2 linked regions of the Collimonas fungivorans Ter331 genome follow. The protein of the gene in region 1 binds, or shares a complex with, the protein of each later gene. Links are inferred from orthologs where the notes say so. Each region holds a gene or a part of one and is shown in the gene's direction. Other genes may lie near its edges.

Region 1 (7,591 bases):
GCCCAGCATGCGCAACGCAAATATCGACGCCAGGGAGGCGCTCGCCTTGACTTCGGCGCGGCTCATGCCGCTGCTGATTTCACTGCTCATTTCGCTGTCGAAAGAGGAAGACGAATTATTCATATTGGGTATTGGCGAATGGCGCCTGTCACGGCTGCACAACGACGAAGATCGAAACCCGTTATAGTATCAGGTTGATCCGTTTGATATGGCATGGCCGCGCCCGGCAGCGATTCCCGCCAGGGGCTGCGGCAAGCCTTGCAGACGTGAATTGCAATTCCAACAAGCCAACACGGCCTTAAACTTACGCTGAAAGCTGTAAATGGAAGAGATCCGCATCCGGGGTGCGCGCACGCATAACCTCAAGAACATCAATCTGGATTTACCCCGCAACAAACTGATCGTGATCACCGGTTTGTCCGGCTCCGGCAAGTCGTCGCTGGCGTTTGACACGCTGTATGCGGAAGGCCAGCGGCGTTATGTCGAATCGCTGTCGTCCTACGCCAGGCAATTCCTGCAGCTGATGGAAAAGCCGGATGTCGACCTGATCGAAGGCCTGTCGCCGGCGATTTCGATCGAACAGAAAGCCACCTCGCACAATCCGCGCTCCACCGTCGGCACGGTGACCGAGATCCACGATTACCTGCGCCTGCTATATGCGCGGGTCGGCACGCCTTACTGCCCGGATCATCCGGAGAAGCCGCTGGCGGCGCAGTCGGTGTCGCAGATGGTCGATGCGGTGCTGGCGATGCCGGACGATACCAAGCTGATGATCCTGGCGCCGGTGGTGGCCAACCGCAAGGGCGAGCATGTCGACCTGTTCGAACAGATGCAGGCCCAGGGGTTTGTGCGCTTCCGCATCCAGAGCGGCACCGGCGCCGCCAAGATCTATGAAGTCGACGACCTGCCCAAGCTGAAGAAGACCGAGAAGCACACCATCGACGTCGTGATCGATCGCCTGAAAGTCAAGGCCGACACCAAGCAGCGCCTGGCGGAGAGTTTCGAAACCGCATTGCGCCTGGCCGAGGGCCGTGCGATTGCGCTGGAGATGGATAGCGGCACCGAACACATGTATTCCAACAAGTTCGCCTGCCCGATCTGCGGTTATTCGCTGCAGGAGCTGGAGCCGCGCCTGTTTTCGTTCAACAATCCGATGGGCGCCTGCCCGGAATGCGACGGCCTGGGCCATATCGAGTTTTTCGATCCCAAGCGCATCGTCGCCTTCCCTAACCTGTCGCTGGCCAGCGGCGCGGTCAAGGGCTGGGACCGGCGCAACCAGTTCTATTTCCAGATGCTGACCAGCATCGCGGCGCACTACGCTTTCGATATCGACGTGCCGTTTGAAAAACTTCCGGAGAAAGCACAGCAGGCAGTCCTGTATGGCTCCGGCAAGGAAACCATACCGTTCAGCTATGTCAACGAACGCGGCCGCACTGTGATCAAGGAACACACATTTGAAGGCGTGGTCAACAACCTGCAGCGCCGTTATCGCGAAACCGATTCGATGGCGGTCAAGGAAGAGCTGGCCAAGTTCATCAATGAAAAAGAATGCCCGTCCTGCCATGGCGCGCGGCTGCGCGTGGAAGCGCGCTTCGTCAAGGTCGGCAACGGCAAACAGGAACGCGCCATTTACGAAGTCGCGGCGACGCCCTTGCGCGAAACGCTGACCTTCTTTGAAAAACTGAAGCTGACCGGCGCCAAGAAGGAAATCGCCGACCGCATCATCAAGGAAATCGTCTCGCGCCTGACCTTTCTCAACAATGTCGGCCTCGATTACCTGTCGCTGGAACGCAGCGCCGACACCTTGTCCGGCGGCGAAGCACAGCGCATCCGCCTGGCGTCGCAAATCGGTTCCGGCCTGACCGGCGTCATGTATGTGCTGGACGAGCCGTCGATCGGCTTGCACCAGCGCGATAACGACCGCCTGATCGAAACCCTGCGCCATCTGCGCGACATCGGCAACAGCGTGCTGGTGGTGGAGCATGACGAAGATGCGATCCGCACCGCCGACTATGTGGTCGACATGGGCCTGGGCGCCGGCGTGCATGGCGGCGAAGTGATCGCCGAAGGCACCCTGGAACAGATCCTCAAAAGCAAGAAATCGCTGACCGCGAAGTACCTCAACGGCACCTTGAAAATCGCCGTGCCGGAGAAACGCATACCGGCCGATCCGGACCGCCAGTTCATCATTACCGGCGCCACCGGCAACAACCTGAAGAACGTCACCATGAACCTGCCGGTCGGCTTGCTGACCTGCGTCACCGGGGTTTCCGGTTCGGGCAAGTCGACGCTGGTCAACGACACCTTGTACCATGCCGCGGCGCGCCATCTGTATGGTTCGCAGGCGGAACCGGCGGCGCATGAATCGATAGGCGGACTGGAGCATTTCGACAAAGTGATCTCGGTCGACCAGGCCCCTATCGGCCGTACGCCGCGCTCCAATCCGGCCACCTATACCGGCTTGTTCACGCCGATCCGCGACCTGTTTTCGACCGTGCCGATGGCCAAGGAACGCGGCTACAACGCCGGCCGTTTCTCGTTCAATGTCAAGGGCGGCCGCTGCGAAGCCTGCCAGGGCGACGGCGTGATCAAGGTCGAAATGCACTTCCTGCCGGATGTCTACGTGCCGTGCGACGTCTGCCACGGCAAGCGCTACAACCGCGAAACGCTTGAAGTGCACTACAAGGGCAAGAGCATCACCGAAGTGCTGGGCATGACGGTGGAAGAAGCCTATGAGTTCTTCAAGCCGGTGCCGGTGATCGCGCGCAAGCTGCATACGCTGCTGGATGTCGGCCTCGGTTATATCCGCCTCGGCCAGAGCGCCACCACGCTGTCCGGCGGCGAGGCGCAGCGCGTCAAGCTGTCGCTGGAACTGTCCAAGCGCGATACCGGCCGCACCCTGTATATCCTGGATGAGCCGACTACCGGCTTGCACTTCCACGACATCGACCTACTATTGAAAGTGATCCACCGCCTGCGCAACCAGGGTAATACCGTGGTCATCATCGAGCACAACCTGGATGTCATCAAGACCGCCGACTGGCTGATCGATCTCGGTCCGGAAGGCGGCGCCGGCGGCGGCCGCATCATCGCTACCGGCACGCCGGAGCAGGTGGCGGCGAACCCGGCCAGCGTTACCGGCAAGTACCTGGGACCCTTGCTGGAAAAACCGAAGAAAAAATAAACAGGCATGCCCCCGGCCAGCGCGGCCGGGACATGCAATAGCGAGATAACGATGTCTACCAACACCTCCCCGGCGCTGTCTGCAGCGCAGATTGACGCTTTCGAAAAAGATGGTTATCTGGTCTTGCCGCACCTGGTGCCGGCCGCCGACTGCGAGCTGATGGCGGCCACCGCCAACGCCCACCTGGCGCAGGCAGTGGCGCCGCTGGAATACGAATCCGAAGTCGGTTATGCCGGCGCGCCGAAGTCGCTCGACAGCGCCGGCGGCCGCACCGCACGGCGGCTGCGCAATGCCTACCAGCGCGACGGCAGTTATCGCGCCTGGGCCACAAATCCGCAGCTGGTGGCGATGCTGGAACTGCTGCTGGGCGAAGCGGTCTGCCTGACCTTGTCGCACCATAACTGCGTAATGACCAAGCATCCGCACTTCGGCACCGCGACCGGCTGGCATCGCGATATCCGCTACTGGTCGTTCCCGCGCAACGAACTGATTTCGGTCTGGCTGGCGCTGGACAGCGAAAACGCCAACAACGGCGGCCTGCGCTTCATTCCAGGCTCGCACCGCTTCGACATCAAACCCGAGCAGATGGACGAGCTGGATTTCCTGCGCCCGGAAGTGGCGGCCAACCAGGCCCTGTTTGCGCAAGGGAAATCGGTCGAACTGCAACAGGGCGACGTGGTGTTTTTCCATAGCGGCCTGTTCCATGCCGCCGGCCGCAACAATACCGACACCGTCAAGGAGTCGGTGGTGTTTGCCTATCATGGAAAAAGCAATCCCCCCGTTCCCGGCAGCCGCTCCGCCGCCTCGGAAGATATCCTGCTAAGCAGCTAATCTCACTTCGGGACATTCCCAGCATGCAGCGTATAGCCATCATCGGCGGCGGCACCGCGGGCGCCGCCAGCGCGCTGTTCCTGGCGCGCGCCGGCCATCAGGTCACGCTGTTCGAGCGCGTGGCGCAACCGACCGCGGTCGGCGCCGGCATTTTGCTGCAGCCTACAGGCATGCACGTGCTGGATGCGCTCGGACTGCTGGAGCCTATCCTGGCGCACGGCGCCCGCAATGACCGCCTGTTCGGCACCACGGCCGGCGGCCGTACGGTGCTGGATGTGCGTTACCGCCATCATGACGCGCAGTCGTTCGGCCTAGGCCTGCATCGCGGCGCCTTGTTTTCCGTGTTGTGGGAAGCGCTGAAGACGGCCGCCATCAAGGTTTGCAGCGGCGTCAATATCTCCCGCATAGAGCAGCGCGGCGGCCAGGCTCTGTTGTTTTCCCGCGATCCGGCGCCTGGCGGCAGCGAGGCCGAGGCCGGTGAATTCGACTGCGCCGTGATTGCCGATGGCACCCGCTCCGACTTGCGCGCGGCGCTGGCGATTCCGCAAAAAGTGACGCCCTATCCCTGGGGCGCATTGTGGGCGCTGGTGCCGGACGACGGCTTGACCCAGGGCGGTTTGCGCCAGTGGTTCCACCACGCGCAGCAGATGCTGGGATTGATGCCCACCGGATTCGCCTATCAGGAAATGACGCAGCCGATTCTCAGCCTGTTCTGGAGCCTGCGCGCGGACCGCCTGCCGCACTGGCAGGAACAGGGCCTGGCGGCGTGGAAACAAACCGTACTGGCGCTGGCGCCGCCGATAGCACCGGCGCTGGAACACATACAAAGACCGGAACAGCTCACCTTCGCGCGCTATGCCGATGTGCAGATGCGCCACTGGCACCACGGCCGGATAGTCTGCATCGGCGATTGCGCCCATGCCACCAGTCCGCAACTGGGACAAGGCGCCAACCTGGCGCTGGTCGACGCCATGACGCTGGCGCAATGTTTTGCCGAGAGCTCTGCGGTAGAACCGGCGCTGGCGCTGTATTCGCAACGGCGGCGGCCCCACCTGCGTTATTACCAGGGCGCCAGCAAGCTGCTGACGCCGTTCTTCCAGTCCGATTCACGCATCGCCAGCACCTTGCGCGATATCGCCCTGGGTCCGATCTGCCGCCTGCCGGTGGCGCGCCAGCAGATGGCGCTGACGCTCAGCGGCAGCAAGACCGGCTGGCTCTATGGCCGCTTGCGGCAGTCGAAATAACAGGAAAACGGTCAGGCCTGGTGCAGATGGCGGGCCCGCACAATCGTTTCCGATTTGCGTTTTTTCAGCCAGATGGCGATGCCGGTAATCATGAACAGCAGCGGCAGGAAACCCATGAAGGCGACCAGTATCTTGCCCGGCAGACCCAGTATCTGACCGGTATGCAAACCGTATTGCACGCCGATGAAAGCATCGCCGCCCGAGCCCGTCAATGGATCGAGCGCGCGCAGCACATGGCCGTCGCCAGCGTCGACAAATACGCGCACGCTGCCGCTGTCCTGGATGTCATCCGGCTTGCGCATGCGGATCTGGTAGATGCCGTGTTTGTCGTCGCGCGCGATGCGCGCCGGCGTGGCGCTCGGCATGCTGGCCTGCGCCGAAGCCAGCGCCTGCTGCCAGCTGATCTGCTGCTTGCTGTCGGTGGCCAGCGACTTGGCGACTTCCTTCGGCGGCGGCGTCAATGGCGACAGGCTGGACACCAGCGGACGGGCCACGTCCGGCAAATTCATCACGGCGCCGGTAAAAGCGGTGATCACCAGCAGCACGCCGGCCACCAGGCCGACCGTGCGATGCAAGTCATACATCAGGCGGAAACCGCCGGCGCCGCGCTTGATCGAGAGCGCCTTGCCCCAACCCTTGCGATGCCGGGGCCAGGCCAGGGCGAAGCCGATCAGCAGCGTCGCCAGCCACATCAGGCCGAGGCTGCCGGAAATGATGGCGCCGGGCTTGTCCAGCAACAGGTAGCGATGCAGGCGGAACAGGAAAGGCATCAGGTTCTGCGGCGCTAGGCTGACCGCCTTGGTATTGCGTTCGCCGACCACGGCCGCCGTGACCGGATCGATAAACACCGTATCCATCGCCAGCTCATCGTTCGGCTTGCGCGGCCGCAGTTTTGCCTGGAGCGGTGCGTTGGGATCCTGCTCCATGGCGAAAAATCCCAGCTTTGCATGCGGGTAATCGTGCTCCACCTTGGCCACCAGGGCATCGATAGTCTGCCGGCTGCCGCTGGAATTGGGGCTGAGATGGTAGAACTGCGGATTGAGCCAGGCATCGATGTCGTCATTAAACGCCAGCGCCGCCCCGGTCAGGCCCGCCATGACAATAAACAAGGACAGCAGCAAGCCGCTGTAGCGGTGCAGCTTGACCAACCAATGACGTATTGCTTTTTTCACAATTACAAACCCGCTTACTTGGCTTAACAAAGCCTGTATTGTAAATGTCGATTGAATGAGAATGGGTATTATTTCAAAGATCTTCGGCGCTGTGCTGGCTGGTGCTGGTCCAGGCCTGCAACAAACGCCCTTCTGCGCGAGAGATGGCATCCGCCGCGCCGCGCAAGACGACGATGTCTCCTGCCTGCAACACTGCCTCGGGCGTGAGGGGGATGCCGCTGCGTCCGCGCCGCAGGGCGGTGATCTCGGCGCCCATTTCCGGCAAGCCTAGCCAGGCCAGCGAACGGCCGATGGCGCGTGCGCCTTCCGGCAAGGCTACCGAATGCAGCCGCACCTGCAGATGATCGGCAGCGTCCTGCGCATCGTCGATGCCATGGAAGAATCCGCGCAAGGCAGCATAACGCTCGTCGCGCGTCGCCTGCACCCGGTGCACCACGCGGCGCAAGGGCACTCCCAGCATGACCAGCGCATGCGAGGCCAGCATCAGGCTGCCTTCCAGGGCTTCCGGCACCACTTCGGTGGCGCCGGCGGCGCGCAGCTGGTCGAGATCGGTATCGTCGTAGCTGCGCACGATCACCGGTAATGCCGGCGCCAGCTCGCTCACATGGTGCAGCACTTTCAAGGCGGAGGGCGTGCTGGCATAGGTGATCACCAGGGCGGCGGCGCGATGCACGCCGGCGGCTACCAGGCTTTCGCGGCGCGAGGCGTCGCCGTACGAAACATGGGCGCCGGCAGCGCGCGCGTCGCGCACCCGGTCCGGATCGAGATCCAGCGCGTGGTAATCGATGCCTTCTTCTTCCAGCAGCTTGGCCAGGCTCTGGCCGCTGCGGCCGAAGCCGGCGATGATCACGTGCTTCTTGGTGGCCATGGTGCGGGTGGCGATCTGGGTCAGGGCCAGCGATTGCATCATCCATTCGCTGGAAGACAGCTTCATCACGATGGCATCGGACTTGGCCAGGATGAACGGCGCCGCCAGCATCGACAGCACCATGGACGCCAGGATCAGCTGCACCAGCAAAGGATCGACCAGTTGCAGGCCGCCGGCCTGGTTCAGCAGCACAAAACCGAACTCCCCCGCCTGCGCCAGCGCCAATCCAGTGCGCAGCGCCACGCCGGTGGAAGCGCGGAAGAGTTTTGCCAGCGCCGTAATCAGCACGAAC
Region 2 (16,742 bases), 1.5 Mb from region 1 along the record:
TGAAAATCATCGAAAAACTTGTATTCGCCCGGCTGCAGCGGCGCAATCACCACGAACGACTGCGCGCCCGGCGCCAGCACTTTTTCCTTGCGCAGCTGGACGCTTTCGAATTCAACCGCCGACTGTCCGGTGTTGTGGACTTCGATTTTTATTTTCTGGCCGGCAGGAACCATGATCCGCGCCGGATTGAGGACGCCATCCTTCATTTCCAGCTTGAAGGTGGGCAAATCGGCGGCCATCGAAACCGTCGCCGCCAGCATCGCGCCGGCAGCAAATATGCCGCGCACTTTGCCGGCTGCCATGGACATGGCCTGCGATGAGAATTTCATGGGTGCGCATTTCTGCGGCATCAATATCCGCCTTTTTTACCGACCCCGGCAAAGGTGAACTCGTTGACCACCGTGAACGGCTTGAACCAGGCGCCGACACCGGTTTCCTTGTCGACATGGCGGCCGAAATGCGCGCCGGCATTGGCCGACGGCGGCGAGATGATCATCTTCAATGTGTATTTTCCCGGCCCCGCCAGCTTGACATTGTCGCCGTAGTGCGGACCATCGCTGGCCACCATCGGCATCATGTCGCCCTTGATGACCTGGGTCGAGCCGGCTTTGCTGAATTCGTAAGAGATGACCAGGTTCGGCATCCAGTCGCCCTCGGCAAAACCGTTGGGATTGTCTTTCACGGCATGGATATCGGCTTCGACGTGGATGTCCGACAGCTCCGCCTTGCGCATCATGCCTTCCGGCTCCATCTTGATCGGCTGCAGATAAACAGCAGCGACCTCCAGGCCATTCATGATCTGCTGCTTGCCGATCGGATATTCGGCTGCCATTGCGGCGCCGGCAACCCCAAAAGAAACAAGCACGGCCGCCGTAAGCAATTTCACATTCATGCAATCAACCTTTCGAGCTATAAATGATAATGATTATTGTTTGATTATATCATCCGATGAAATGCGCTGCTCCCTATGGCGTCGGGATAAGGGAGATCGAAATAGCCTGAGCTAATACATAATGAGAACACAAATAAAGCTTCCCAATATGCAATACCTGTGGCATAGTAACGGACTTGGTTGAGAGCAAGCAGAAAAAGTGTTTTACCTCTGTAAGCGAGAAGAAATATTAGGTTTTACGATATTTTCCTCTTCCAAAATTAACAAAGCTAATATATAATTTTGTTTTTCGCGGCTGTAGCTCAGCTGGATAGAGTACTTGGCTACGAACCAAGGGGTCGTGGGTTCGATTCCTGCCAGCCGCACCAGTATTACGAGGGGTTGCAAGAGAAATCTTGCAACCCCTTTCTGGTTTACGTCCCCGGTTTTCATTTGCCAGCAAACTGCGCCGGACAATCCCATCCCCTGCCATCCATTTTATAAAAGCAGCGCCCAATAAAAAACCGGCGATCTTCATCACCGGCTCTCTGCGCCATCCAGCTGGCATTTCCTGTTTGTCGCTATCAGCGCCGCGGCGGATAAATATCCCGGCCGGCCCTGTCGATCTGCTGACGCAAGGCGCGCCGCTCATCCGGCGACATCCGGCCGCGTCCCTCGTTAGGGTCGGAGCCGCGGCCGCGGTTCTGCCATTGCTCATCCGGCGCCTGGCCGCGGCGCGGTTCATACTGCGAGGGCGGCGGCGCGCGGCGGTCGCCGCCACGGTCGTCAGGCATACGGTCGGAACGTGCAGAGGCGCTCATCATTGCCGACAGCAACAATAAACAGACACTGATTTTCCGAAACATCTTCATCATATGGACTTCTTCTGTGAGTTCAGGATAACGGTTAAGATTTAATCGTCACAAATTAAGTGTAAGCTTCCCCATAAATGAGCATAAGATGTTTTTGGTAAAGTGTGTAACACTTTGTAATCCATGGGCTTTTACTGTATTTCCGAAGCGCACTCTGACGTTACCATACGACCATGAATACGATCAACACCCAAAACCAAACAAGCAATGCCCACCAGCATAAAATCCTGGTGGTCGACGACGACGTCCGCTTGCGTGACCTGCTGCGACGATACCTGACGGAGCAAGGCTTCCAGGTAGTCACGGCGGAGAACGCACAGGCCATGAACAAGCTCTGGATACGCGAGCGCTACGACCTGCTGGTGCTGGACCTGATGCTGCCGGGCGAAGACGGCCTGGCGATCTGCCGCCGCCTGCGCGGCGCCGGCGACCAGACGCCGATCATCATGCTGACCGCCAAAGGCGAGGATGTCGACCGCATCGTCGGGCTCGAAATGGGCGCCGACGATTACCTGCCCAAACCATTCAACCCGCGCGAGCTGGTGGCGCGCATCGGCGCGGTGCTGCGCCGCAAGGGCCCGGACGAACTGCCGGGCGCGCCGTCGGAAACGCCGCAGTCTTTCGAGTTCGGCGAATTCATCCTCGACCTCGGTACCCGTACGCTGAAAAAGAACGGTGAGTCGATCCCGCTCACCACCGGCGAATTTTCCGTGCTCAAGGTATTTGCACGGCATGCACGGCAGCCGCTGTCGCGCGAGAAGCTGATGGAACTGGCGCGCGGCCGTGAATACGAAGTATTCGACCGCAGCCTGGACGTCCAGATTTCGCGCCTGCGCAAGCTGATCGAACCGGATCCGGCCAGCCCGCTCTACATCCAGACTGTATGGGGGCTCGGTTATGTCTTCATTCCCGAAGGCCAGCCGCGCTGATGCCCTGCGCAACATTGTCCTTCCCTCGCCGGCGCCCGGCCAGATGGTAACTCCGCACCGGCTGGCCTGGCTGAAAAGCGGTCTGATGTGGCGGACCTTTTTCATGATCGCGTTCCTGATCACGGTCAGCATGGTGACCTGGGTCGCCAGCTTCAAGATCGTCGAGCGCGGTCCGCGCGCGCAGCAGGTCGCCGCGCAGATCATCTCCATCGTCACCATCACCCGCGCCGCCCTCACCCATTCGGCGCCGGACCTGCGCAGCGAACTGCTGTTCGACCTGGCCAGCAATGAAGGCATCCGAATTTATCCGCTGGAAGATACCGACCAGATCGAACCGCCGCCCGACAACGCCCTGATGCCCGACCTGGAACGCGAAGTCCGCGCCAGGCTCGGCAACCAGACCAGGTTTTCATCCAAGGTCAACGATATCGGCGGCTTCTGGATCAGCTTCAAGATCGATAGCGACGAATACTGGCTGATGCTCGACAGCGAGCGGGTCGAGCGCAGCTCCGGCGTGCAATGGCTGCAGTGGGGCAGCGTGGCAATGGTATTGTCGCTGCTGGGCGCGATGTTCATTTCAACCCTGATCAACCAGCCGCTGTCGCGCCTGACCGCCGCCACCCGCGCGGTAGCCAAGGGCTTGCAGCCGGAGCCGCTGCCTGAAACCGGCCCGACAGAAATCGAGGAAGCGAACCGCAGCTTTAACCAGATGGTCAGCGACCTGCAGCGCATCGAATCGGACCGGGCGATCATCCTGGCCGGCATTTCCCACGATTTGCGCACGCCGCTGGCGCGCATGCTGCTGGAAGTGGAAATGGCGAACCTGTCCGACGACGCCCGCACCGGCATGCAATCCGACCTGGCGCAGATGGACGGCATCATCGGCCAGTTCCTGCATTACGCAAAACCGACGGACACCAGCAGCTTCGAGAGAATTAACCTTAGCGAGCTGATCGACAGTGTGGTGCAGACTGCCACACGCCATGACGACATCCGGATCCAGACCATCATCACGCCGAATGTCCACGTGTCAGGGAATGAAACCGAACTCACGCGGGTATTCAACAACCTGATAGAAAATTCGCGCCGCTACGGCAAGAAGGAAGGCGACGAATTCGTCGAAGTCGATATCAGCTGCCAGGTCCGCCAGGACAAGGTGATCCTGAACATCGCCGACCACGGCGCCGGCGTGCCGGACAGCGAGATCGACCGCTTGCTGCGGCCGTTCACCCGGCTCGACGTCGCGCGCGGACAAGCCAACGGTTCAGGCCTCGGCCTGGCGATCGTCAGCCGCATCGTCAAGCAGCACGGCGGCAAGTTGCGCGTGAGCAACCGCGAAGGCGGCGGCCTGGCTACCCAGATCGAACTGCAATTAAAGTAATTGTAGGGTGGGCACCTGTGCCCACGCAGCACACGCCTATTTCGGCCCTGTGAGAACCTGCACTCCAGCTATTACCGTCACGCGTGGGCACAGGTGCCCACCCTACCGCGCAAACAGCAGAGCTACCGCCTCCGCTGCAATCCCTTCTTCCCGGCCCAGGTAACCCAGCTTTTCATTGGTCTTGGCCTTGACATTGACCTGGTTGACGGCGATCCCGCAATCGGCGGCGATATGCGCCACCATTTGCGGGATATGCGGCGCCATTTTCGGCGCCTGGGCGATGATGGTCGAGTCGATATTGCCGACCGTGTAGCCGGCAGCGCCGACCAGCCTTACCGCTTCGCGCAACAGTTTGCGGGAATCGGCGCCGGCAAACTGCGCATCCGTATCCGAAAAATGGCGGCCGATGTCGCCCAGGGCGGCGGCGCCAAACAAGGCATCGATAATCGCATGCAGCAGCACATCGGCGTCCGAGTGCCCTAGCAGCCCGGTTTTATGCGGAATCGTCACGCCGCCGATAATCAGCGGCCGGCCAGCCTGCAAGGCGTGGCAATCGTAGCCCTGGCCGATGCGGAACTGCTGGCTCATGCCGGGTCCTTTACATACGGTGACTTCATCATTCTTCCTTTAGAAACATCTCTGCCAACGCCACATCGTGCGGCAAGGTTACCTTGAAATTGCGCGGGCTGCCTTCGACCAGGCGCGGCTGCAGGCCCAGCTGCTCGACCGCGCTGGCTTCGTCGGTGACCGCTGCGGCCAGGGTCAGTGCGCGCACCAGCAAGCCATAGCGGAACATTTGCGGCGTCTGCGCGGCCCACAGCTCGGCGCGCGCCACGGTTTGCGCCACGCGCGCATCCTGGGTATTTTTGTCACTGCGCTTGAGGGTATCGACCACCGGCAACGCCAGCAGACCGCCGACCGCATCGTCGCGCAGGGCGACAATCAGGCGCTCGATCAGGGCGCATGTCAGGCCTGGCCGGGCGGCGTCATGCACCAGCACCCAGTCGTCATCGCCTGCCTGCTCGCGGATCGCCTGCAGGCCGTTCAGCACGGAATCCCGGCGGTTGGGGCCGCCGTCGAACAGCACCGTCACCCGTCCCTGCAGGTGCGGCGCGGCCGCCATCAGGTCGGCGATATAACCGTCATCGGCGCTGACCACCACATACACATGGCTGATCGCGCTGGCCTCGGCAAAGGTATCCAGGACATGCATCAGCATCGGCTCGCCGGCCAGCTGCATATATTGCTTGGGGATATCCGCCCCTATGCGGGCACCGACGCCGGCAGCGGGAATCAGGGCAAAATAGCGGGATGGATTCATGCACAATCTCAATGGAATCGAGTGGTTTATAATGCGGCTCTGAATTTTAACTGTCAAATCAGGCGTATTGTGGCTTTTTTTGGCCGCGATTGGGCCCCGATTGACGCGCTTGCAGGCTTGCGTAATATTGCAAAATAGGCCCCGATGTCCTTTGATCTAGAAAAATTGCTGCCCAAGCCGGCATCCCGTTTTGTTTTGCCGGCGCTGCATGGTTCGGCCGATGCGTTTGCATTGGCGCAAGCCGCGCTGGCGCTCAAGCCGCAGCAAAGGATGCTGGTGGTGATCGTGGCCGACGCCACCGACGGCCAGCGGCTGCGCACCGAAATCCCCTGGTTCCAGGCTGGCGGCGGCCAGAACAACGGCCTGCGCTGCCATTTGCTGCCGGACTGGGAAACCCTGCCCTACGACGCCTTCTCGCCGCACCAGGACCTGGTCTCGGAGCGGCTGGCGACCTTGTACGAGGTGCAGAGCGGCCAATGCGACGTGCTGCTGGTGCCCGCCACCACCGCCCTGGTCAAGATGGCGCCGCCATCCTTCCTGGCCGGCTACACCTTCTTTTTCAAGCAAGGCGAGACGCTGGATGAAGCGCGCCTGAAATCGCAGCTGACGCTGGCCGGCTACAGCCATGTCAACCAGGTCATGTCGCCCGGCGAGTATTCAGTGCGCGGCGGCCTGATCGACATTTTCCCGATGGGTTCGGTGCTGCCGTACCGGCTGGACCTGTTCGGCGACGCCATCGAAACCATACGCACGTTCGACGCCGACACCCAGCGCTCGATGTATCCGGTGAAGGAAGTCCGGCTGCTGCCGGGCCGCGAATTCCCGATGGACGAAACGGCGCGCTCGGCTTTCCGCAGCCGCTGGCGCGAAGTGTTCGAAGGCGACCCGTCGCGCTCGGCGATCTACAAGGATATCGGCAACGGCATCGCCTCGGCCGGCATCGAGTATTACCTGCCGCTATTTTTTGAAGACACGGCGACCTTGTTCGAGTACCTGCCGGCGACTGCGATGTTTGCCCTGGTGGGCGATATCGATAGCGCCATCCAGCGCTTCTGGAGCGACACCCAGTCACGCTACAGATTCCTGAAATCGGACCGCGAGCGCCCGTTGCTGGCGCCGGAAGCCCTGTTCCTGACCGGCGAGAATTTCTTCAGCCTGGCCAAACCGTTCGGCCGCTGGGTGGTCCAGCACAGCGACGCCGCCTCCGAGTTGTCGGCGCCGATCCCGAATATCGCCGTCAACCGCCGCATCGACGACCCGCTGACCAACCTGCGCGCCTACCTGCTGCAAAGCGACCGGCGCGTGCTGATCTGCGCCGAATCGAACGGCCGCCGCGAAACCTTGCAGCAGTATTTCAACGAATACGATCTGCCGCTGGCGCTGTGCGACGGTTACGCCGATTTCATCACCTCGGATAAAAAACTGATGCTGGGCGTGGCGCCCTTGCATGCCGGCTTTGAGCTGCAGCAATTCGCCTTCATTACCGAAACCGAGCTGTACGCCGGTTCCGGGCGCCGCATCGGCAAGAAAAAACAGGAAGGCGCAACCCAGGTCGAATCCATGGTGCGCGACCTGTCCGAGCTCAAGATCGGCGATCCGGTGGTGCATATCAACCATGGCATCGGCCGCTACATGGGCCTGCTCAGCATGGACCTGGGCGAAGGCGAAACCGAATTCCTGCACTTGGAATACGCCAAGGACACCAAGCTTTACGTACCGGTATCGCAGCTGCATGTGATTTCACGCTACTCCGGCGCTTCGCCGGAAGATGCGCCGCTGCACGCGCTCGGTTCCGGCCAGTGGGAAAAGGCCAAGCGCAAAGCTGCGCAACAAGTGCGCGACACCGCCGCGGAACTGTTGAACCTGTACGCACGGCGTGCCCTGCGCCAGGGCCACGCTTTCGAATATTCGGCACACGATTACGAAGCTTTCTCCGAGAGTTTCGGCTTTGAGGAAACCGCCGACCAGGCCGCCGCGATCAATGCCGTGATCCAGGACATGACCAGCGGCAAGCCGATGGACCGCCTCATCTGCGGCGACGTCGGTTTCGGCAAGACCGAGGTCGCGCTGCGCGCCGCCTTTGTCGCCGTGCTTGGCGGCAAGCAGGTCGCGATCCTGGCGCCGACCACCTTGCTGGCGGAACAGCACGCGCAAACCTTCGCCGACCGTTTTGCCGACTGGCCGGTAAAGATCGCGGAACTGTCGCGTTTCCGCAGCGGCAAGGAAGTCACGCAAGCGATCAAGGGCATGGCCGACGGCACGCTGGATATCGTGATCGGCACCCATAAACTGCTGTCCGACGATATCAAGTTTTCACGCCTGGGACTGGTGATCATCGACGAAGAGCATCGCTTTGGCGTGCGCCAGAAAGAAACGCTGAAGGCGCTACGGGCCGAAGTCGACGTCTTGACGCTCACGGCAACGCCTATCCCGCGCACCCTGGGCATGGCGCTGGAGGGCTTGCGCGAATTTTCCATCATCGCCACTGCGCCGCAAAAACGCCTGGCGATCAAGACTTTTGTACGCAGCGAAGGCGAATCGACCATCCGCGAAGCCTGCCTGCGCGAACTGAAGCGCGGCGGCCAGGTCTACTTTCTACATAATGAAGTGGAGACGATCCAGAACCGCAAGGCGATGCTGGAAGCGCTGCTGCCGGAAGCGCGCATCGCCATCGCCCACGGCCAGATGCACGAGCGCGACCTGGAAAAAGTCATGCGCGATTTTGTCGCCCAGCGCTTCAACATCCTGCTGTGCACCACCATTATCGAAACCGGCATCGACGTGCCGACCGCCAACACCATCATCATGCACCGCGCCGACAAGTTCGGCCTGGCGCAATTGCACCAGCTGCGCGGCCGCGTCGGCCGTTCCCACCACCAGGCTTACGCTTACCTGCTGGTGCATGACGTCCAAGGCCTGACCAAGCTGGCGCAGCGCCGGCTGGATGCGATCCAGCAGATGGAAGAACTCGGCAGCGGTTTCTACCTGGCCATGCACGACCTGGAAATCCGCGGCGCTGGCGAGGTGCTGGGCGATAACCAGTCGGGCGAAATGCACGAGATCGGCTTCCAGCTGTATTCCGACATGCTCAACGAAGCGGTGCGCTCCCTGAAGAACGGCAAGGAGCCAGACCTGGCGGCGCCGCTGTCGACTACCACCGAAATCAACCTGCACGTGCCGGCCCTGCTGCCCAACGACTATTGCGGCGACGTGCACGAACGGCTGTCGATCTACAAGCGGCTGGCCAATTGCAACGCCCAGGACAAGATCGACGACCTGCAGGAAGAATTGATCGACCGCTTCGGCAAGCTGCCGGACCCGGCCAAGGCCCTGATCGAAACGCATCGGCTGCGGATCGCCGCCAAGTCGATAGGTATCGTCAAGATCGATGCCCATACCGACTCCGCCCTGTTGCAGTTCGTGCCGAATCCGCCGATCGACGCCATGCGCATCATTGAACTGATCCAGAAAAACCGCCACATCAAGCTGAACGGCCAGGACAAATTGCGCATCACCGTCAACATGCCGGACCTGGCGGCGCGCCTGACCCAGGTCAAGGCGACCATCAAGGCCTTAGCCGGATGACGTTCCGATTATTTGATTTTTGTAGAACCATAGACACATGAACCTTATTTTACAAAGCCTGAACGCGGACCGCGGCGCCATTGACCGTATCGCCAACCTGGCCGGCGTCGCCGCTGTCGACATCAGCAACGGCGGCCGCCATGCCTGGCGTTGCGACGGCGTCGACTATTCGGAAAGCCTGAAAACGCTGATCGACGCCGCCGGCTACGGCGCCCGGATCGATTGCGCCTGGCTGCCGGCGGCGCTGAAACTCGGTGATTTCAAATTGCTGGCGATGGACATGGATTCGACCCTGATCACGATCGAATGCATCGATGAAATCGCCGACATGCAGGGCTTGAAGCCGCAAGTCTCGGCGATTACCGAAGCGGCGATGCGCGGCGAACTGGAGTTCAATGAAAGCCTGACCCGGCGCGTAGCCTTGCTCCAGGGCCTGGATGCGACGGCGCTGCAGCGGGTGCTGGACGAACGGCTGCAGTTGTCGCCGGGCGCGGAAACCATGCTGACGGCGGTCAAGGCGGCCGGTCTCAAGACCTTGCTGGTGTCGGGCGGCTTCACCTTCTTCACCGACCATATGAAAGCCGCCCTCGGACTCGATTACGCCCATTCCAACGTGCTGGAAATCGTCGATGGCAAGCTGACCGGCAAGGTGCTGGGCGGCATCGTCAATGCCGAGGAGAAAAAACTGACGGTCGAACGCGTCTGCGCCGGGCTGAATATCGCTCCCAGCCAGGCGATTGTGATGGGCGACGGCGCCAACGACCTCGCCATGATGAAGATCGCTGGCCTGTCGGTCGCCTTCCGCGCCAAGCCGGTGGTACGGGCACAAGCCAGCGTGGCCTTGAATTTTGTCGGTTTGGATGGCATCTTGCCTATATTGGCGTAATTCCTGACGGAAGCAGCGCCTACGGAGACGGTATTCCCTAACCTTGAAGGAAAAACATGGCCAACGAACTGGTTTTCGATAGTAAGCTGCACTCCGAGAAAAATCTTGCCTGGTGGCTCTATCTGGGCCACGCCGCCAGCCTGTTGTTCTCGCTCGGAGCCTTTTCCTGGATTCCCTTGATCATTAACTACGTCAAGCGCCAGGATGCAGCGGACTCTTTTGTATATAGCCACCATAACTGGCAGATCCGCTCGTTCTGGTGGTACCTGCTGTGGGTGGTGGTCGGCGTCGCCCTGTGCATGACCGTGATCGGGATTCCGGTGGCGTTCGTGGTGTGGGGCGTGGCCTGGCTGTGGAAGGCTTACCGCCTGATCAGGGGCCTGGTCGACCTGAATGACAACAAGGCCATGCCTGCCTGATTTCCCCGCAACGCTGCCCGCCGCCGCGGGCAGCGGGCAGCGGGCAGCGGGCAGCGGGCAGCGGGCAGCGGGCAGCATCATCCATCTACCAAGCTGTTTCAATCCATGCGTAACAATCTCATAGCGCCCGTGGTCCGGCCCATGCTGGCAAGCGATATCCCGACCGTCATGCGGATCCAGGCCGAGTGCTATCCGCCGGCGATGCTGGAATCCGAAGAAGTTTTCCGCGCCCGCCTGGCGCTGACCCCGGCCACTTGTTGGATCTGGGAGCCGGGGCTGGATAACGCCGCCGCTTATCTGTTCAGCTATCCCACCAGCACGGACGTCATCACCCCGCTCGGCGCCCGCTTCAAGCTGGCCTCGGCGCCGGATTGTCTGTACCTGCACGACCTGGCGGTCGCCCCTGCCGCGCGCGGCCAGCGGGCGGCGAATCTGCTGGTAACGGCTGCACTAGGCCATGCGCGTGCAGCAAACCTTGGCTGGAGCGCCCTGGTATCGGTGCAGCATTCACAGGCATTCTGGGGCAGCCTTGGCTTTGCCGCGGCCGAAGTCAGGCACTTGCCGGCCAGGGAAAATCTCGATAGCTATCAAGTTGTAGGCAGCCTGCATGCCGCGGTCTATATGCTGCAACAATTGACCTGAGCCCCACTGCAGCGATAACATGAGCTGCGGCATAAGCCGCAAACCACTGTGGACATGACAGACTGGAGGTTGGGTATGAAAGCTTGCGTTTCTTTTAAGAGTGAAAAAAACATCAACCACTTTAAAGGAACGCGCCGCCATGGCCACTTCTGTTTCTGCGCAAAATCCCTTCAAATACACCACCATCGCCCATAGCGGCCACCATTACTGCAGCCCGCTTTCTGCAGGCATTGCCGCCACCCTGCTGGCCGCGCTGCAACTGCAGGCCGGTTCTTTAGTATTGGATGCCGGCTGCGGCAAAGCGGGGCTGCTGCGCGATTTGCTGGCGTCGCAGCCGGTGTGCGGTGTCGGCGTCGACATCAATCCGGCTTTCCTGGCTGAAGCCGCCAACGCCTGGGATGCCAGCAACCCGGGCGATGGCCGGCTGACGCTGATCGCCAGCCAGCTTGAACAACATCCGCTGCCGGCCGGCGGCTACGATGCGATTCTGTGCGTGGGCTCCACCCATGCACTAGGGGGATTCGAGCCCAGCCTTGCGCTCTGCCGTCAATGGCTGAAACCCGGCGGCGTGCTGCTGGTGGGTGAAGGCTATTGGAAACGGCCGCCGTCGAATGAGTATCTGCTGACGCTCGGCGCCACGGAAGACGAGCTGAGCAGCCATGCCGAAAACATTGCGCGTGCACTTGCGCAGGGTTTCAAGTTGCGCCTGGCGATGGCTAGCAGCGACGAGGAATGGGACCGGTACGAACACATGTACTGCCAGGCGGTCATGCAATATGCGGCATCTCATCCGCACGACCCCGACACCGTAGCCTTTGGTGAGCGCGCCAGGCGCTGGTATCAGAACTACCTTGCGTTTGGCAGATCGACGCTTGGCTTTGGCCACTATCTTCTGGAAAAGCCGCGCATCTCTAGAGCCTAGGAAAATGCATCCAACCAGCACCACTAACCTTTTATTAGTGACAAGAATTTCCGCTGTCGTCCATGCGCCATCGTTATTCCCGCGAAAACGGAACTATTTTAACTACCGTATTCCTCAGCTTGGCGACACTGAATCTCGGGCGAGAAAATAAGTCAGTTACTTGGCGGTACTTGGCAAAAACATTCGTCGTCACCAATTCATTCGACGAAGTGGTGACGATAGACCGAGTCCCATTCCTGCTTCGGTCGCGCGTTGAGTTCGTCAGCCACCTTCGACTTCATCACCTCAGGCATTGACGTGATGAAGCTGTTGACGCCATAGCGTATACCTGATTTAACTGGCGTCACTCTGTGCACCCAGAAGCAGTCGGCGGGCCAGATCAGTGCGTCGCCCCGGTTCAAGCGGATGCGCCGGTCATCGTTGAAGAAGCCGAACTCACCGCCGGTGTAGTCGTCGTTCAGTGCGAGCGTGCAGCTAGCGAGCGTGAACTCATCCCAGTCGGTGTGTGGATGGATTTGCGCGCCCATGGCGTAACGCAGCACGCGGTAGTCGTGCGAATAGCGCAGCGACCTACGAAGTAGTTTGGTGTTGTAGCGCCCTTGTGCCTCGAGATAGTCGAGCCAGGCCTTTAGCGCAGTCCAAGTGCGCCGGTGCGCCGCCTCAAACGCCATGGAACCGGGCGGCAGTGACACTGCGTTGAAGGTCGATTCGACACGCCGGCCAGAGCTCGCATCCATCGACGACTCGCGATAGGCACCGCCCCGTTGCTGCAACTCGTCGAAACTGCGTATGATGATGTCACACTCCTCGGCTGGCACAACGCCTGGCAAGTGCAGCAGCAGGTCATAGAGATCGGGCATCACAGTGTTCCTAGACGATCGTTGAATACAGCAGATCCCGCGTAGGCGTGACTTTACGCAGGTGAAAGAGGTAACGGCTGGCTAGGCGAGCCGCGATCGCCGCGGTGCCATGCGCCTCTGGTGGCGCATCACCGATCTCGACGAACTCCATGCCGACGATGTGAAACTCATGAAACAGCCGCTCGAAACAAGCTAGCAACGGATAAAGGCTGAGCCCGCCGAGCACAGGTGTAGCGGTCTGCGGATAATCGGCGAGCGCGAGCGCATCGACGTCGAACGTAACAAACCAGGGCAAGGACGGATCCATGCCGTCGAGAAGTCGCTGGTAGCCGCTGGTCTCGGCCTCGAAAGCTGACAGTACTTGCACCTTCGGATCGTGCACGCAGGCAACTCGTTCGGTCGGCTGATGGAAGAAGTCGCGCACCCCTACCTGCCACAGCGCCAGCACGTGCGGCATGCGGCGCACCCAATGCATCACGTTGGCGTGATTGAGCCGTTCATCGCAGACTGCGCCGACCGTATATAGATCCGGGTGCGCATCGATCTGCAGCACCCCCAGCCTCGGGTAGCGCTGAGCCAGCGCGCCGACGCTGTAGTAGGCTAGCGCGTGGTCACCACCTAAGATCAACGGCCGCGCTCCGCGGGTGACGATCGTCCGACACACATAAGCAGCGCGTTCGCCGATGTCGCTCGCTCGATCCTGGAGCGGCTGGTGAACCACATCACCCACATCGAACAGGCGCATTGACGCAGTATCGAGTTGACAACCAAAATCGAGGTCTAACAATACTCCTTGCCGAGCCGATGCCCCAAGCGGCGACTCAATCGACTGAGCCAAGTGCGTGCGTACCCAGCGGCCTCCACTAGCCACCGAGACTTTTCCCTCGGCCGTTGTAGCGATTGGCACGTGTAGCAACACCAGATCGTCTTCGATGAGCATATCGAGATCGTACACTGGCAACGCGCATCCGGCGGGCCGTGCAGCCGGTATGCACAATCCGCCGCCAAGCGCGTCTGCTTGGCTCTCTGGCAACAAGAAGAGGTACTTCACCAGTGTCTCGAACACACTGGTGCCCAGGCACTGAGCCAGCACATCGCCAGTTTTCGGCGGTTCTTCTGCAGCGCGTTTCAGCAGTGTCGCGATGGATTCAGCTGCACGTAGACGCTTGCTGCCGAACGGCAGACGCATCTCGACCCGCCCATCGCCAGCGAGCTCCCAGCGCAGCCGCGGGTGTACGCGATAGTGATTAGCGTAGTCGGTCGTCACGGTAGCGCCTCCTCTCGCATTTCTTCCATCCAAGGCTGTAGCGACGCCAATCCTTGCGCGTGCGCGGCCTGCACCACGCGGTTGCATATGTCGGGCGTCGCGAAATTACGGGTCAAGCCCAACGTCAAGCCTTCGTTAACGACCTCGTGCCACCAGCCAGCCGGGATCAATAGCAGGTCACCCGGTTCCTGCTCGAAGTAACGCCAATGTCCCTGATCACGGCGCTCGCGCAACACGACAACAGCGTCGGCACGGTGCTTGTTGTAGTCGGCAACGAGTAATGCTGGCGGATGCAATGCGATCCGCTTACGACCACGAATCACTGCCAGCCAGGCATGGGTGTCAAGCACATCGTAGTGCAAGCTTGTGCCTGACCCTTCTGGTCCGATGAAGATCCATAGCAACGGCTTGAACAAGCGCTGCGGAATACGCTGCAGCACATCGGGCTGTGCTTCGGACGGCTCACTGAAGTCAGCCAGCATGTCTGGGTGCTGCTCGAAGAAACGCCAACCGGAGGCATAAAGCGACGCCAAAGGTTTCTTACCATAACGTATCGCCCGCATGTAATCGGCCAACCGTACTTCGCCGGCCGGCTCGCCCTGTGTATCGGTCAGCGTCAGCAGGTCACCACCCCTGCTGGAGATGAAGTCCCAAGTCCAACGGCGATGCGCTTGCCAGTGGTATGTCGCACCCTTCAGTAGCGTGGGTTCGGTGGGAAATGAGGTCTGAGACATGTGCGGATGGCGGATGCCGCGGCTATCGTCTTCGTGGCGCAGTAGCTGCTGGAACAGCGTATTGCGGGCAAGCAGCTCCTGCGGCGAGCCGGCGTCGACGATGCGGCCCTGGTTCATCACCACAATCTGGTCGAAGCGTTCGAGCGTAGCCACACGGTGCGTGACGACGATGACGGTGCGCCCAGGTGTGTCGTCGACCAAGTAGTCGATGATACGCGTTTCGGAGATCGTGTCGATGGATGAGGTGGCCTCATCGAATACAACTAGCGGCGCGTGCTTGAGCAGCGCGCGTGCGATGCTTAGCCGCTGCCGTTCACCGGTGGACAACGACGCGCCGCGCTCACCGACCTCGGTCTCTATGCCCCTCGAGAGGCCCTGCACTAATTGCAGCGCCTGCGCCGCCGACAGGGCATGTTCGATCGTCTTCATCGCCGACTCTGACGCCCCGTAGGCAATGTTTTCGCGCACACTGCGATTGAACATCAGTGCGTTCTGCACCGCCTCACTCGATGCACGAGCCAGCTGTCCGGCCGAGCAGTCCGCCAGTGGCGCGCCATGCAGTTCGACGCGCCCTAGATCCGGCTTCAGATCGCCACGTAACACCGCCAGCAGCGTTGACTTACCAGAACCCGACGGCCCGACGATACCGACCTTGCTACCCGGCTCGATCCGCAGGCTCACATCGCGCAGCATCTCGACGTGATTGTACGACGCGGTCACGTTCTCCAGCACAACGTGACCGGGCTTAGGCAGCGGCTGGCTATCGAGACCAAGATCAACTTCGATCACAGACAGCTCACGCAATCCCGACCGCAGCACGCCCAGTGCATCGAAAAGATCCACAAAATGGAAGGCAACAGATTCAAAATGCCAGCTCAGTGCGATGATCAGCGAGCAGATCGTGATCAACTGCGGCAGGGGCAAAATGCCCGCACCGTACTGCTGCACTGTATAGATCGCGACGGTTAAACCAAATAGCCACTTGTACGCGGCTTCAATCAACAGAACGAAGACCCAATAGCTACGCACGCGACGGCAAGCGTAGAGGTCAGCCCGCAGCACTGTGCCGAAACGGCGGCGCTCCATCGCCTGCGCAGTGAAACTGCGGATCAGAGGAACGTTGGTGATGATCTCGGCGAGGTCTGCGATCACCTTAGCGTGCGCGTCGCTTGCGTTCTCGACGATGTTCATTCCGGTATAAGCCAGATAGCTCGACAGCAGCAGCGCCGTCAACATCCATGCTCCAGCCAGCAGCGCCATCGAGGGCGACACGCCCGCCAACACGAGACTCGCCAATACCGTCACCGACAAGAGTTTGACCAGTGTGTCGGCAGCCGTGCAGACCACACCTGGAAGGCTAGTCGACGCAAGTTCGATGCGCTCGACCAGATTGCCCACGGCATTATCGGCCACCTGTCGCGGTCGCGCGTGCATCAGCCGTGCGGTAAGATGGTCAGTCACGACGATGCGCAGGTTTTGGCTCGCATACAGACGCGCCAAGCTATGCAGTACTTGCAGCAACGGCCCCGCTAGCCACAGCGTCATCAGCGCCAACAATAGCCAAGTGACCAGCAGGCGCTGTCCGCCCAGCGCCTGCTCAGCAACCTGCCCGAGCACGAAGGACTGACCGAGGTTGCCGGCCGTCCCCAGCAGCGTAGCGATCACCATGCCGACAGTACTCCAAGGCGCACCTGCGCAAATCGCAGCCCATAGATAGCGACCAACGTTCTCGCCGCGCTCTGCGAGTGCGATCGGCTTTGGCACCGCGATACCCAGCTCGGCAAAGCCAGCTACGCTGCGCTGCCACACCGATTGTAGAGCCGAGCGGAAGCGCAGATCAATGCTGCTCAATTAACACCCCACCTAATGTCGCAATCTTGCGTACCAGATCGACCACGGCCTCTGCCTGCACCGTGCCAGACAACTGCTGTTCCAGCACCTCAAACGGTATCTGTTCGCCACTGGCGAGCGCCTCGCAGAGATGGCCGAATAAGGCGTTCGGCCGCCCCCAGATCACGCGGCCACGCACAAACAATACCTGGCGGCCGGCGAC

What was found.
Region 2: the proteins of uvrA (region 1) and mfd are in contact, whole or in part, in a crystal structure (PDB 4DFC), measured with the Escherichia coli proteins. The link is inferred for Collimonas fungivorans Ter331 from one-to-one orthologs.

Annotation. Positions count from the first base shown.
Region 1 is NC_015856.1:565,670-573,260, reverse strand. The notes cover bases 1-3,384. They hold uvrA (excinuclease ABC subunit UvrA), read left to right. Parts: upstream 1-322; coding sequence 323-3,184; downstream 3,185-3,384. Other genes in these bases: CFU_RS02460 (phytanoyl-CoA dioxygenase family protein), read left to right, coding at 3,236-3,384; CFU_RS02470 (MFS transporter), read right to left, coding at 1-123. Also shown: more of CFU_RS02460, read left to right, coding at 3,385-4,015; CFU_RS02455 (FAD-dependent oxidoreductase), read left to right, coding at 4,039-5,259; CFU_RS02450 (PepSY-associated TM helix domain-containing protein), read right to left, coding at 5,271-6,431; CFU_RS02445 (cation:proton antiporter), read right to left, coding at 6,505-7,591. UniProt on the Escherichia coli protein: The UvrABC repair system catalyzes the recognition and processing of DNA lesions. UvrA is an ATPase and a DNA-binding protein. A damage recognition complex composed of 2 UvrA and 2 UvrB subunits scans DNA for abnormalities.
Region 2 is NC_015856.1:2,105,043-2,121,784, reverse strand. The notes cover bases 5,132-9,159. They hold mfd (transcription-repair coupling factor), read left to right. Parts: upstream 5,132-5,518; coding sequence 5,519-8,959; downstream 8,960-9,159. Other genes in these bases: serB (phosphoserine phosphatase SerB), read left to right, coding at 8,997-9,159; ispD (2-C-methyl-D-erythritol 4-phosphate cytidylyltransferase), read right to left, coding at 5,132-5,374. In the rest of the region: CFU_RS09280 (cupredoxin domain-containing protein), read right to left, coding at 1-302; CFU_RS09275 (iron transporter), read right to left, coding at 350-892; CFU_RS09265 (hypothetical protein), read right to left, coding at 1,456-1,746; two-component system response regulator OmpR, read left to right, coding at 1,917-2,672; CFU_RS09255 (sensor histidine kinase), read left to right, coding at 2,716-4,053; ispF (2-C-methyl-D-erythritol 2,4-cyclodiphosphate synthase), read right to left, coding at 4,156-4,641; more of ispD, read right to left, coding at 4,670-5,131; more of serB, read left to right, coding at 9,160-9,845; CFU_RS09230 (DUF4870 family protein), read left to right, coding at 9,902-10,264; CFU_RS09225 (GNAT family N-acetyltransferase), read left to right, coding at 10,370-10,906; CFU_RS09220 (class I SAM-dependent methyltransferase), read left to right, coding at 11,046-11,828; CFU_RS09215 (2OG-Fe(II) oxygenase), read right to left, coding at 12,026-12,688; CFU_RS09210 (arginase family protein), read right to left, coding at 12,699-13,955; CFU_RS09205 (ATP-binding cassette domain-containing protein), read right to left, coding at 13,952-16,540; CFU_RS09200 (hypothetical protein), read right to left, coding at 16,527-16,742. UniProt on the Escherichia coli protein: Couples transcription and DNA repair by recognizing RNA polymerase (RNAP) stalled at DNA lesions. Mediates ATP-dependent release of RNAP and its truncated transcript from the DNA, and recruitment of nucleotide excision repair machinery to the damaged site.